3 regions of the Streptomyces sp. NPDC055103 genome follow, and region 2 is predicted to be linked to each of the others. Evidence: riboswitches for the same ligand, from Rfam matches in the RefSeq annotation. Region 2 holds a riboswitch; each other region holds the start of a gene.

Region 1 (4,656 bases), on a different contig from region 2:
TGGCTGGAGGCGACCGCCGTGGCCGTGGACCGTGAGGCCGACCGGCTCACCGAGCTGGACTCGGCGATCGGCGACGCCGACCACGGCGCCAATCTGAAGCGCGGGTTCTCGGCCGTGGCGGAGCTGCTCGCGAAGGAGCCGCCCGCGACCCCCGGTGCGGCGCTCGTCGCCGCCGGGCGGCAGCTGATCTCCACGGTGGGCGGGGCCTCGGGGCCGCTGTACGGGACGCTGCTGCGCCGTGCCGGCAAGGCGCTGGGCGACGAGGAGCGCGTCGACCGGGAGCGGCTCGCTGAGGCCTTCGGCGCCGGTGTCGCCGCCGTGTCCCAGCTGGGCGGCGCCCAGGTGGGCGACAAGACGATGCTGGACGCGCTCGTCCCGGCCGTGGAGGGTCTGCGGAGCTCCTTCGGGGCGGCGCGCGCGGCGGCCGAGGAGGGCGCGCTCGCGACCGTACCGCTCCAGGCACGCAAGGGCAGGGCCAGCTATCTCGGCGAGCGGTCGATCGGGCACCAGGATCCCGGAGCGACGTCGTCGGCGCTGCTCTTCGCTGAGCTCGCCGAGACGGCTCGCGCGGAGGGTGCCGAGTGAGCGCGGTGAGCGCCACGGCGCCGGTCGGGATCGTGCTGGTCTCGCACAGCGCCGAGGTAGCGGCCTCGGTGGCGGCGCTGGCCCGGGGGCTCGCGGGCGGCGGCGGGACCGCGCCGATCCTGCCGGCCGGCGGGCTTCCCGGCGGCGGTCTCGGGACGAGCGCCGAGCTGATCTGCGAGGCGGCGAAGGCCGTCGACGGCGGCGCGGGGGTGGCGCTCCTGGTCGACCTGGGCAGCGCGGTCCTGACCGTGAAGGCGCTGCTCGCCGAGGGCGACGAGCTGCCGGAGGGCGCCCGTCTGGTGGACGCGCCGTTCGTCGAGGGCGCGGTCGCGGCGCTGGTGACGGCGAGCGCGGGCGGGGATCTCGACGCGGTGGCCGCCGCGGCCTCGGAGGCGTACAGCTATCGCAAGGAGTGAGGGTTTCACCCGGGCGCGGGACACGTCGCACCCCGACTTGATAGGCAAGTGAGCGGTTGCCTATCCTGGGGTCGTGGCCGACGACCTTTTCAAAGCCCTGGCCGACCCCACCCGCCGCACGATCCTCGACGAGCTCGCGGAGAAGTCCGGACAGACACTGTTCGAGATCTGCTCGCGGCTGAGCATGAGGCATCAGCTCGGCATCTCGCGCCAGGGAGTCTCCCAGCACCTCGCCGTGCTGGAGGCCGCCGGGCTCGTCGAGACCAGGCGGGAGGGCCGCTACAAGTTCCACGACCTGAACACGGCCCCCTTGCGGCACATCACCGAGCGGTGGCCCGTGGCCGACGCACCCGGACCGGAGAAGAGCACCCCATGAAGATCCACCTGACCAGCGTCTTCGTCGACGACCAGGCCAAGGCCGAGCGTTTCTACACCGAAATCCTCGGCTTCGTGAAGAAGCACGACGTCCCGCTGGGCGAGACGGACCGGTGGCTGACCGTCGTCTCGCCCGACGAGCCCGCCGGCACCGAGCTCCTCCTGGAGCCCGCCGGTCACCCCGCGGTCAAGTCCTACCGCGACGCGCTCGTCCAGGACGGCATCCCGCTGGCCCAGTTCGCCGTCGACGACGTGCGGGCCGAGCACGAGCGCCTGACCGGCCTCGGCGTCCGCTTCACCCAGGAGCCCCTGGAGATGGGCCCCGTCACGACCGCCGTCTTCGACGACACCTGCGGCAACCTGATCCAGATCGCGACGAAGCCCCAGGTGTAAGCAGGAGTGGCAGGAGTCATGAGCGGGAGTAGCCGTTCCGCGCGTCAGTCGAGGTCGACGTCGGTGCCGGTGCCGGTACCGGTGCCGGTGCCGTGCCGGTGCCGGTGACGGTGTCGAGCACGGCGTCGACCTCGATCTCGACGAGCCATTCGGGGTCGATGAAACGCGAGACCTCGACGAAGGTCGTGACCGGCCGGACCGCCGCGAACCGTTCCCCATGGGCGCGCGCGGCCTCCTTCCAGCGGGTCACGTCGGTCAGCATGACCCGCGTCCGTACGACGTCCTCCGACGAGGCCCCCGCCGCCTTCAGGGCCGCCTCGGCGATGTCCAGACACCGGACGGTCTGCGCGTACACGTCCCCCGGCGCGACGACGCCCCCGTCGTCGCCGATGGGAGCGGTCCCCGCGACCGCGACGTGCGCCCCCTTGCGTACGGCCCGGGAGAACCCGATCTCCGGTTCGAGCGGCGAACCGGAACTGACCGTCCGTCGGCCGTCATCCATCGCTCCGCACCCCTTCACGTTGTGATGTACCTGATCAACGCACTAGTGTCGCAGGGCCTTGGTGTACGGGAAACCGGTGCGGTACCGGTGCGGCCCTCGCCACTGTGATCGGGAGTTCCGGCTCCACACCCGCGGGAGACACCCTCGGGCAAGCCACTGGACCGTCGTGGGATACCGCCTCGGTGTGGGAAGGCGGAGTCGGGACGTATGACCGTCAGCCAGGAGACCGGCCAGGGTGCGTTGTCCATCCACGAGGTGCTGGAGAGGGTCTCCCGACCATGCATATAGCCGAGGGGTATCTGCCCCCCGCTCACGCCGCCGCCTGGGGCGTCGCGGCCGCTCCGTTCATCGTCCACGGGGTGCGCGCGCTCACCCGCGAGGTACGGTCCAACCCCGAGTCCACCCTGCTGCTCGGCGCTTCCGGCGCCTTCACGTTCGTCCTTTCGGCGCTCAAGCTGCCCTCGGTTACGGGCAGTTGCTCGCATCCGACGGGTACGGGGCTCGGCGCGATCCTCTTCCGGCCGCCGATCATGGCGGTCCTCGGGACGATCACCCTGCTCTTCCAGGCCCTGCTGCTCGCCCACGGCGGGCTCACCACGCTCGGCGCGAACGCCTTCTCGATGGCGATCGTCGGGCCCTGGGCGGGGTACGGGACCTACCTGCTGGTGCGCCGGTTCGGCGCGCCGCTGATGGTCGCCGTCTTCTGCGGCGCGTTCGTCGCCGATCTGTCCACGTACTGCGTCACGACCGTGCAGCTCGCGCTGGCCTTCCCTGACCAGGGCAGCGGCGTCATGGGCGCCCTGGCCAAGTTCGGTTCCATCTTCGCCGTGACGCAGATTCCGCTCGCGGTGAGCGAAGGCCTGCTCACCGTGCTCGTGATGCGGCTGCTCACCCAGTCCAGCAAGGGCGAGTTGACCCGGCTGGGCGTCCTGGGCCGGACCGTGACGAAGCGACGCGAGGGGGCGGCTCCGCGATGAGCGTCACCGTCAGCCGGAACACGAAGATCAACGCCCTCCTGCTGCTCGTCGTCGCCGCGCTCGCGGTGCTGCCGCTCGCGCTGGGGCTCGGCGACCACAAGGAGGAGCCCTTCACCGGGGCGGACGCGGAGGCGGAGACCGCGATCACGGAGCTCCAGCCGGAGTACGAACCGTGGTTCAGCCCCCTGTACGAGCCGCCGTCCGCGGAGATCGAGTCGGCGCTGTTCGCCCTCCAGGCGGCGCTGGGCGCCGGTGTCCTCGCGTACTACTTCGGCGTACGGCGCGGACGACGCCAGGGCGAGGCCCGCGCCGCCTTGGCGACGGCTTCGGTAGCCGCAGAGGCGGCTGAGGCTGCCGAGGCCGTTGAGGCCGCCGGGACCTCGGAGACCGCCGGCACCGCAGACGCCGCGAAGGCCGAAGACGGCGCCGCGCACTCCGCCTCGGCGGGCTCCGGTACCTCCGCCGACGGCAAGGACGCGTAGCCGCCCATGCTGCCGATCGACGCGGCGGCGCACAGCAGTCGCTGGCGCCGCCGCCATCCCGTCGAGAAGGCCCTGCTCGGTTTCGGCCTCACACTGTGCGCGGTGTGTCTGCCGCCGTGGCCCGGTGCCGTGCTCGTCGCGGCGGCCACGCTCGTGGTGCTGCTCGGCCCGGCCGGGGTGGCGGGCCGTCAGCTGTGGCGGGCCTTCCGTGTCCCCCTCGGCTTCTGCGTCACGGGAGCGGTGCCGCTGCTCTTCGAGGTGGGTGGGCCGCGCGGGTTCGTGGCTCTCGCGCCGGGCGGCCCCGTCCACGCGGGCGAGCTGCTGCTCCGGACCGCGGCCGCCTCGCTGGGGGTGCTGCTCTTCGCCTTCACGACGCCGGTCTCCGACGTGCTCCCCCGGCTCGTCCGGGCGGGGGTGCCGGCTCCCGTGGTGGACGTGGCGCTCGTGATGTACCGGATCATCTTCCTGCTGCTCGACTCGCTGTCCAAGATCCGACAGGCCCAGGCGGCCCGCCTCGGGCACGCCACCCGGGCGGCCACCTGGCGTTCGCTCGCCGGGCTCGGAGCGACCTCGTTCGTCCGCGCCTTCGACCGGGCGCAGCGCCTGCAGTCGGGGCTCGCGGGGCGGGGCTACGACGGGAACCTGCGGGTCCTGGTCCCCGCCGCCGCGGTCTCCCGCCGGTTCCTGACGGCGGTGGCCGCCCTGCTCTGCGGGCTCGTCGCCCTCACCCTCGTACTCGAAAGGTTCCTGCCGTGACCGCTCCGACGGCCCCTCCACCGGCTCCCTCGACGCCCCCTCCGACTCCCGTCGTGGAGCTGGTGGGGACGGGCTTCGCGTACGAGGACGGGCCCGCGGTCCTGTCCGGTGTCGACTTCGCGGTGCCGGAAGGACGGTCGATCGCGCTTCTCGGGCGGAACGGCAGCGGC
Region 2 (4,656 bases):
CCTTCCGGCCGCGCCGGGCCAGGTCGAGCGCGAACTCGGCCCGCTCCGACTCGACCTTGTTGTCGGAGCCGTGCCGGATCTGGCCGGGGCGCAGCTCCGGGACGCGGTCCAGGTAGGTGGTGTAGCCGACGAGGACGTCGGCGTTGACGAGCGCGCCGCGCGACTCGGGCGTCAGCCAGGGCGCTCCGGCCGGGCCGGTGCCGACGACGACGACCTCGCCCCGCTCCCGTACCGGGAGTTCCTGGTCGACGCGGGAGGGGAGGACGGCGACGGAGAAGTACGGGACGGTCTCCGGGTCCACGTCCGTCAGCTTCTCCGTGCGCTCGCCCGTCATGAACGCCCGCTCCACGTACCGCGCGTCGTCGAGCCGGCCGGCCCGTTCCAGCGCGCGCCTCACGGTGGGGAAGGTGCGGCCGAGCTTCATCACGACCGCCGAGTCGGTGCCCGCGAGGCGGGCCGTCAGCTCGTCCTCCGGCAGCGTGCCGGGGATGATCGTGAGGACCTCCTCCGCCTCGCACAGCGGCTCGCCGAGCCGGGCGGCGGCGGCGCTCACCGAGGTGACGCCGGGGATGACGGTGGTGTCGTAGCGGTCCGCGAGCCGCTTGTGCATGTGCTGGTACGAGCCGTAGAACAGCGGGTCGCCCTCGGCGAGGACGGCGACCGTGCGGCCGGCGTCGAGGTGGGCGGCGAGGCGGGCCGCGGCCTCCTCGTAGAAGTCGTTCAGGGCGCCCCGGTAGCCGCCGGGGTGGTCCGTGGTCTCGACGGTGAGCGGGTACACCAGCCGCTCCTCGACGTGGTCCTCGCGGAGGTGCTCGGCGGCGATGGAGCGCGCTATCGAGCGGCCGTGGCGGGCCGAGTGGTACGCGACGACGTCGGCGGCGGCGATGGCCTTCACGGCCGCGACCGTCATCAGGTCCGGGTCGCCGGGGCCGAGCCCGACCCCGTACAGCTTGCCCTTGCCCGTACCCGTGCTCATGCCTGGATCTCCGCTTCGTGGGCGAGGGCGTTGACGGCGGCGGCGGTCATCGCGCTGCCGCCGCGCCGGCCCCGTACGACGAGGTAGTCGAGGCCCAGGGTCTGCTCCGCGAGCGCGTCCTTGGACTCGGCGGCGCCGATGAAGCCGACCGGTATGCCGAGGACGGCGGCGGGCCTCCCTGCGCCCTTCGCGATCATCTCCAGGAGGTGGAAGAGCGCGGTGGGGGCGTTGCCGATGGCGACGACGGAGCCTTCGAGGCGGTCCCGCCACAGTTCGAGCGCGGCGGCGGAGCGGGTGGTGCCCAGCTCGGCGGCGAGGGCGGGCACGGCCGGGTCGGAGAGCGTGCAGATCACCTCGTTGTCGGCGGGCAGCCGCTTGCGGGTGACGCCGCTGGCGACCATCTGCGCGTCGCAGAGGATCGGCGCTCCGGCACGCAGGGCCTCGCGGGCGTTCGCGACGACCCGGGGGGAGTAGGCGATGTCCTGGACGAGGTCCGTCATGCCGCAGGCGTGGATCATCCGGACCGCCACCTGGGCGACGTCGGCGGGCAGGCCCGCGAGGTCCGCCTCGGCGCGGATCGTGGCAAAGGACCGGCGGTAGATCTCCGCCCCGTCCTTCTCGTAGTCGAACATCCTGTTCTCGCTCATCTCGTTGTGCGGGCCGTTGCGACTGCTTCGGGCAGGGCGGTACGGGGGGTGGGGGCGCCGTTCACCAGGTAGGCGCCGTCGGCGGTGGCGACGACGTCGACCCAGGCGCCGTGCGGGTGCCCGCAGCGGCGCTCGCACCCGGAGTAGTGGACGGGGAGGAGCCCGGCGCCCGGGACGGGGCGGCCTCCGGCGGACCCCGGATGCGCGTCGGCGCGGACGTCCGCGAGGGACTTGGCGCAGCCCGGGCGCCCGGTGCAGGCGCTGACGCCCACCCGGGGGGAGTCGGGGCGGGTGATCAGCCCGTGGGAGGACAGGGCGGCGAGCCGGTCCGCCGCGGGTGCCGTCGCCCCGACGACGACCGCACCGCGCCACGGCGTCAGCCGTACCTCGTCGGCGGGCAGCAGCGCGCGCAGCTGGGCGGCGGTGAGGCGGCCGAGGGGTGCGAGGACGTAGAGGGAGGTGGGGCCGAGGGGGCCGGGGGTGAGGTGCGTCGCGGCCTCGGGGAGGCGTACAGCCGCTACGGGCTCCGATACGGGCTCCGATACGAGCTCCGCTACGGGCTCCGCCACGATCCCCGCGCGGGCGAGCGCGCCCGCCAGGTCCGGGGCGCACCCCTCCGGCAGTTCCCGCACCCGCCAGGCCCCGTTCCCGGCCTCGAGGGCGGCGTCCAGGAAGGCCCCGGCGGCGGCGAGCGCGGCGCGGGGGGCGTCGGCTCCGGCGACCCGGAAGGCCGTCCCGCCGACGCGCACCAGGGCGGACTCCGGCTCCACTGCGACCAAGGTCACATCCCCGCCGAGCCCTGCCACGTCCCCGCGCCCGTCGTCGAGGACGAACAGGAAACGGCCGGAAAGCGCCGCCGTCCAGGGCTCGGCGCAGAGGAGGCCGTCCAGGGCGCGGGCCCACAACTGCACCTCGGGGCCGCCGAGTCCGTCGAGACCGGCGGCGGGGGAGGCCACGATGTTGCGGACGCGCTCGTGGGTGGGGGAGGGCAGCAGGCCCGCTTCCGCGAGGAGCGCGGCGAGCTCCGCCCCGCACTCCTCCGTGAGGCCGCGCAGCTCCGCGTTCCCCCGGGAGGTGATGCTGACCGACCCGTCGCCGAAGGACTCCGCCACGGCCGCCATCGCCTCGACCTGACGTGCCGTCAGGCGCCCTGCGGGGAGCCGCAGTCGGGCCAGTCGGCCGTCGTCGGCGGCGTGCAGGCGCAGCGCCCCGGGGCAGGCGTCGCCACGGTCCCGTATGCGAGCTTCGTCCCGTTCGGGTGTCGGGGGTGGGGTGGGCGGCATGGCGGCGAGCATACCCACGGGGAACCGGGCCACCACCGAGTGTGATCCGGCCGACTCGACGGCCCGCCCCGCCCCGACGACGCCACGATCTAGGATGCAGATCGGCATGGGGTCCCAGGACCCCGGGGAGGAAGCCCGGTGAGAATCCGGCGCGGTCCCGCCACTGTGAGCCCGTACCAGCGATGGCGCGGGTGAGTCAGGAACTCCCCCGCCGTCCACACGACCACCCGGGGCGCGGACAACCCCGAGGAAGGGCCTGCGCACGCCATGCTTCTGCTGCTGTCGCACTCCGACACCGACCTGCTCAGTGCCCGCGCGGCGAACGCCGCCTCGGCCTCCGCCGAGGGGGTCGGTGGCCCGGTCGAGTACCGCTTCGCCAACCCCTCCCGGCTCCCCCTCGCCGAACTGCCCGGCCTCCTCGACGGCGCCGACCTCGTCGTCGTCCGCCTCCTCGGCGGCATCCGCTCCTGGGAGGAGGGGATCGACGCGATCCGCGCCACCGGGAAGCCGGTCGTCGTCCTCAGCGGCGAACAGGCCCCCGACGCCCAGCTGATGGAGACCTCGACCGTCCCCGTCGGCGTCGCCACCGAGGCGCACGCCTACCTCGCGCACGGCGGCCCCGCGAACCTGGCGCAACTGGCCCGCTTCCTCTCCGACACCGTCCTCCTCACCGGCCACGGCTTCGAGGCCCCGGCGGCGGCCCCCACCTGGGGCCCCCTGGAGCGGACCGCGCGCCGCACGGACGGCCCGACGATCGCGGTGCTCTACTACCGCGCCCACCACATGAGCGGGAACACCGCCTTCGTGGACACCCTCTGCGCGGCCATCGAGGACACCGGCGCGCAGGCGCTCCCGCTGTACGTGGCGTCCCTGCGCGCCCCCGAGCCTGAGCTGCTCGACCGGCTCCGTACCGCCGACGCGATCGTCACCACCGTCCTCGCGGCGGGCGGCACCAAGCCCGCCGAGGCGCAGGCCGGCGGCGACGAGGAGGCCTGGGACGCGGGCGCGCTGGCCGCGCTCGACGTGCCGATCCTGCAGGCGCTGTGCCTGACCGGTTCGCGCGAGAACTGGCAGGAGAACGACGAGGGCCTGTCGCCGCTGGACGCGGCCAGCCAGGTCGCCGTGCCCGAGTTCGACGGCCGGCTCATCACCGTGCCGTTCTCCTTCAAGGAGATCGACGCGGACGGGCTCCCGGCGTACGTCGCGGACGCCGAGCGCGCGGCCCGGGTCGCGGGGATCGCCGTCCGCCACGCGCGGCTCCGCCACATCCCGAACGCCGAGAAGAAGCTGGCGCTCGTCCTCTCCGCGTACCCGACGAAGCACTCCCGCATCGGCAACGCGGTCGGCCTGGACACCCCGGCATCGGCCGTCGCCCTCCTCCGCCGTCTGATCGCCGAGGGCTACGACTTCGGCCCGGCCGAGGAGCTCCCCGGCCTGGTCTCCGGCGACGGCGACGAGCTGATCTACGCCCTCATCGACGCCGGCGGCCACGACCAGGACTGGCTGACGGAGGAGCAGCTCGCGCGCAACCCCGTCCGCATCCCGGCCGCGGACTACAAGCGCTGGTACGCGACGCTGCCCGAGGAGCTCCGCTCGCACGTCGAGGAGCACTGGGGCCCGGCGCCCGGCGAGATGTTCCTGGACCGCTCGCGCAACCCCGAGGGCGACATCGTCCTCGCGGCCCTCCGCCGCGGGAACCTGCTGATCCTCATCCAGCCGCCGCGCGGCTTCGGCGAGAACCCGATCGCGA
Region 3 (4,656 bases), on a different contig from region 2:
GATGAAGGACGTGTCCGGCGTGAACGGCGTGGCACTCGCCGTCTTCATCTTCTTCTTCCTGGCCGTCACGGTCATGGGCTTCCTCGCCTCGCGCTGGCGCAGGGCCGCGAACGAGAACAGCCTCGACGAATGGGGCCTCGGCGGCCGGTCGTTCGGCACCTGGGTGACCTGGTTCCTGCTCGGCGGCGACCTCTACACGGCGTACACCTTCGTCGCCGTACCGGCGGCCATCTACGCGGCGGGCGCGGCCGGCTTCTTCGCCGTCCCGTACACGATCCTGGTGTACCCGCTGATCTTCACCTTCCTGCCGCGCCTCTGGTCGGTCTCGCACAAGCACGGGTACGTCACCACCTCCGACTTCGTACGCGGCCGCTTCGGCTCCAAGGGCCTGTCGCTCGCGGTGGCCGTCACCGGCATCCTCGCGACCATGCCGTACATCGCGCTCCAGCTCGTCGGCATCCAGGCCGTCCTGGACGTGATGGGCGTCGGCGGCGGCGAGACCACGCACTGGTTCATCAAGGACCTGCCGCTGCTCATCGCCTTCGGCGTCCTCGCGGCGTACACGTACTCCTCGGGGCTGCGCGCGCCCGCGCTCATCGCCTTCGTCAAGGACACCCTGATCTACATCGTCATCGCCGTGGCGATCATCTACATCCCGATCAAGCTCGGCGGCTTCGACGAGATCTTCGCCAAGGCCGGCGAGGCCTACGCGCAGACCAACCCGGCGACCGGCAAGCCGCGCGGCACGCTCGTCCCCGGCGAGGCCGGCCAGTGGACGTACGCCACGCTGGCCCTCGGCTCGGCGCTCGCGCTCTTCATGTACCCGCACTCCATCACGGCGACGCTGTCCTCGCGCAGCCGTGAGGTGATCCGCCGCAACACCACGATCCTGCCGCTGTACTCGCTGATGCTGGGCCTGCTCGCGCTGCTCGGCTTCATGGCGATCGCCGCCGGGATCCAGGTCAAGAACGGCCAGCTCGCCATCCCGCAGCTCTTCGAGACCATGTTCCCCGACTGGTTCGCGGGCGTCGCCTTCGCCGCGATCGGCATCGGCGCGCTCGTCCCGGCCGCGATCATGTCGATCGCCGCGGCCAACCTCTTCACCCGCAACATCTACAAGGACTTCATCAAGAAGGACGCGACCCCCGCCCAGGAGACCAAGGTCTCCAAGCTCGTCTCGCTCCTGGTGAAGGTCGGCGCGCTCGCCTTCGTCCTCACCATGGACAAGACGGTCGCGATCAACTTCCAGCTGCTCGGCGGCATCTGGATCCTCCAGACCTTCCCGGCGCTGGTCGGCGGCCTGTTCACCCGCTGGTTCCACCGCTGGGCGCTGCTCGCCGGCTGGGCCGTGGGCATGGTCTACGGCACGGTCGCCGCGTACGGCGTCGCCAGCCCGACCCAGAAGCACTTCGGCGGCTCCTCCGCCGAGATCCCGGGCATCGGCGAGATCGGCTACATCGGCCTCACGGCCTTCGTCCTCAACGTCGTCGTCACGGTCGTCCTGACCTTCGTCCTCAAGGCCGCGAAGGCCCCCGACGGCATCGACGAGACCTCCCCCTCGGACTACACGGCCGACGCGGGCGACGCGCCGGCCCGCGAGGCGAAGCCGGACACGGACCCGCAGGCCGACCCGAAGGTCGGCGCCGGAGCGCACTGAACCGGCGGTACGGACGCGGGGCCCGGGATCTCCACCAGGAGATCCCGGGCCCTTTCCCGTACCTCCTCCGAGGCAGACTGCTCGCATGGACTTCACGATCAGGGCGGTACGGCCCGAGGAGTACGAGGAGCTCGGGGAACTCACCGGGCGGACCTATCTGAACGACGGGCTGCTGCTGCACGGCGAGGACGACTTCTACCTGGCCGTGCTCCGGGACACCGCCCGGCGGGCCCGCGAGGCCGAGGTGCTCGTCGCCGTCGACGAGGACGGCCGGATCATCGGCGGGGTGACCTTCGCCCCCGGCTCCACCCCCTGGGCCGACATCGCCGTCGCCGGCGAGGCCGAGTTCCGGATGCTCGTGGTCGCGCCGGAGGCCCGCGGCAGGGGCGTCGGAGAGGCCCTCGTACGCCACTGCGCGGACCGCGCGCGGGCCGTGCCGGAATGCGCGCGGCTCGTGCTCTCCACGGACGCGAAGATGGTCTCGGCACATCGGATCTACGAGCGGATGGGCTTCGTCCGCACCCCGGAACGGGACTGGGAACCGATCCCCGGCCACTCCCTGCGGACGTACGCCCTGGAGTTCTGACACCGGGAGCCAGGCCCGGGCGACACAACATGTGGGGGGTTCCGCGAGCGGCGCCCCCCACATGTATGCTCGTGCTCGCTGTCGACGCAGGGAAATCCGGCGCGAATCCGGAACTGTCCCGCAACGGTGTGCTTCATACCCATACGCGCGTACGAAGTGAGTCCGAGGACCTGCCGGCAGCGCACCCGGTCCGACCGTTCCGGGTGTCACTGACGTCCGGGCCTCGCGGAGTGGGCCGGTGGACGCGGCGCGCCCGGCGTACGGGCGCCCGCCTGCCCGCCTTCCCCCGCCGCGGCCCCGAGCCGAGCGAGGGAGAGCCCCCACGTGACCATCGCGCCCGCCGATCCGGCCACGGCGATCGAGAGCGACGGACCCGGCACCGTACTGCTGCGGACCCTGACCGATCTCACCGCCGACCTCCCCGACACCGACCCCGGCAAGGTCGCCGCCGCCGCCCTCCGCGGCCGCAGCGCCACGTCGGACGAGGCGGAACTGCGCGAGCTGGCCACCGAGGCGGCCGCCGGTCTGATCTCCGAGGACCCGGCCTACTCCCGGCTCGCCGCCCGGCTCCTGACGATCACCATCGCCGACGAGGCCGCGGGCCAGGGTGCGGTCTCCTTCTCTGCCTCCGTGGCCGTCGGTCACCGCGAGGGTCTGATCGCCGACCGCACCGCCGACTTCGTCGCGCTGCACGCGGACCGCCTGGACGCCACCATCGACCGCGCCGGCGACGACCGCTTCGGCTACTTCGGTCTCCGCACCCTCTTCTCGCGCTACCTGCTGCGCCACCCGATCACCCGCAAGGTGATCGAGACCCCGCAGCACTTCATGCTGCGCGTGGCCTGCGGTCTGGCCGAGGACGAGAGCGTCCGCGCGCTCGACGAGGTCGGCGCCCTGTACGGCCTGATGAGCCGTCTGGACTACCTCCCCTCCTCCCCCACGCTCTTCAACTCCGGCACCCGCCACCCGCAGATGTCCTCCTGCTACCTCCTCGACTCCCCGCAGGACGAGCTGGACTCCATCTACGACCGCTACCACCAGGTCGCGCGCCTCTCGAAGCACGCCGGCGGCATCGGCCTCTCGTACTCCCGCATCCGCGCCCGCGGTTCCCTCATCCGGGGCACCAACGGCCACTCCAACGGCATCGTGCCGTTCCTGAAGACCCTCGACGCCTCCGTCGCCGCCGTGAACCAGGGCGGCCGCCGCAAGGGCGCCGCCGCCGTCTACCTGGAGACCTGGCACGCGGACATCGAGGAGTTCCTGGAGCTCCGCGACAACACCGGCGAGGACCAGCGCCGCACGCACAACCTCAACCTCGCGCACTGGATCCCGGACGAGTTCATGCGCCGCGTGAACGCCGACGCCGACTGGTCGCTGTTCTCCCCCGCGGACGTGCCCGAGCTCGTCGACCTGTGGGGCGAGGAGTTCGACGCCGCCTACCGCGCCGCCGAGGCGAAGGGCCTGGCCCGCAAGACCATGCCGGCCCGTGACCTGTACGGCCGGATGATGCGGACCCTGGCCCAGACCGGCAACGGCTGGATGACCTTCAAGGACGCCTCGAACCGGACGGCCAACCAGACCGCCGAGCCCGGCCACACCGTCCACTCCTCCAACCTCTGCACGGAGATCCTGGAGGTCACGGACGACGGCGAGACCGCGGTCTGCAACCTGGGCTCGGTCAACCTCGGCGCGTTCGTGCGCGACGGCGACATCGACTGGGAGCGGCTCGACGCGACCGTCCGCACGGCCGTCACCTTCCTCGACCGGGTCGTCGACATCAACTTCTACCCGACCGAGCAGGCCGGGCGTTCCAACGCCCGCTGGCGGCCGGTGGGCCTGGGCGCGATGGGCCTCCAGGACGTCTTCTTCCAGCTGAAGCTGCCCTTCGACTCCCCCGCGGCGCGCGCGCTGTCGACCCGTATCGCCGAGCGGATCATGCTCGCCGCGTACGAGGCGTCCGCCGACCTCGCCGAGCGCAGCGGCCCCGTCCCCGCCTGGGACAAGACCCGTACGGCCCGTGGTGTCCTGCACCCGGACCACTACGACGTCGAGCTGAACTGGCCCGAGCGCTGGGCGGCCCTGCGTGCCCGCATCGCGACGACCGGCATGCGTAACAGCCTGCTCCTGGCGATCGCGCCGACGGCGACCATCGCCTCGATCGCGGGCGTCTACGAGTGCATCGAGCCGCAGGTCTCCAACCTCTTCAAGCGCGAGACGCTGTCGGGCGAGTTCCTCCAGGTCAACTCCTACCTCGTCGACGAGCTGAAGCGGCTCGGCGTGTGGGACGCCCAGACCCGGGACGCGCTGCGCGACGCCAGCGGCTCGGTCGCCGGCTTCACCTGGATCCCCGCCGAGGTGCGCGAGCTGTACCGCACGGCCTGGGAGATCCCGCAGCGCGGTCTGATCGACATGG

What was found. Region 2 has a riboswitch for cobalamin ahead of cobN (cobaltochelatase subunit CobN). Riboswitches for the same ligand answer to the same signal wherever they lie in the genome.
Region 1: linked by a shared signal. The riboswitch ahead of ACWFR1_RS27320 (energy-coupling factor ABC transporter permease) and the one ahead of cobN (cobaltochelatase subunit CobN) in region 2 are both predicted to bind cobalamin.
Region 3: linked by a shared signal. The riboswitch ahead of ACWFR1_RS09635 (ribonucleoside-diphosphate reductase subunit alpha) and the one ahead of cobN (cobaltochelatase subunit CobN) in region 2 are both predicted to bind cobalamin.

Annotation. Positions count from the first base shown of each region.
Region 1 covers NZ_JBSGTX010000049.1:5,648-10,303, forward strand. The annotation lists gene dhaL (dihydroxyacetone kinase subunit DhaL) at 1-585, shown strand, start outside; gene ACWFR1_RS27300 (PTS-dependent dihydroxyacetone kinase phosphotransferase subunit DhaM) at 591-1,001, shown strand; gene ACWFR1_RS27305 (ArsR/SmtB family transcription factor) at 1,075-1,377, shown strand; gene ACWFR1_RS27310 (VOC family protein) at 1,374-1,769, shown strand; gene ACWFR1_RS27315 (RidA family protein) at 1,786-2,271, opposite strand; cobalamin riboswitch at 2,314-2,520, shown strand; gene ACWFR1_RS27320 (energy-coupling factor ABC transporter permease) at 2,550-3,248, shown strand; gene ACWFR1_RS27325 (energy-coupling factor ABC transporter substrate-binding protein) at 3,245-3,730, shown strand; gene cbiQ (cobalt ECF transporter T component CbiQ) at 3,737-4,486, shown strand; gene ACWFR1_RS27335 (ATP-binding cassette domain-containing protein) at 4,483-4,656, shown strand, end outside.
Region 2 covers NZ_JBSGTX010000027.1:32,601-37,256, forward strand. The annotation lists gene ACWFR1_RS18730 (precorrin-2 C(20)-methyltransferase) at 1-976, opposite strand, end outside; gene ACWFR1_RS18735 (precorrin-8X methylmutase) at 973-1,623, opposite strand; gene ACWFR1_RS18740 (cobalamin biosynthesis protein CobG) at 1,620-2,918, opposite strand; cobalamin riboswitch at 2,996-3,132, shown strand; gene cobN (cobaltochelatase subunit CobN) at 3,174-4,656, shown strand, end outside.
Region 3 covers NZ_JBSGTX010000010.1:132,952-137,607, forward strand. The annotation lists gene ACWFR1_RS09620 (DUF3311 domain-containing protein) at 1-5, shown strand, start outside; gene mctP (monocarboxylate uptake permease MctP) at 2-1,657, shown strand; gene ACWFR1_RS09630 (GNAT family N-acetyltransferase) at 1,743-2,243, shown strand; cobalamin riboswitch at 2,309-2,435, shown strand; gene ACWFR1_RS09635 (ribonucleoside-diphosphate reductase subunit alpha) at 2,568-4,656, shown strand, end outside.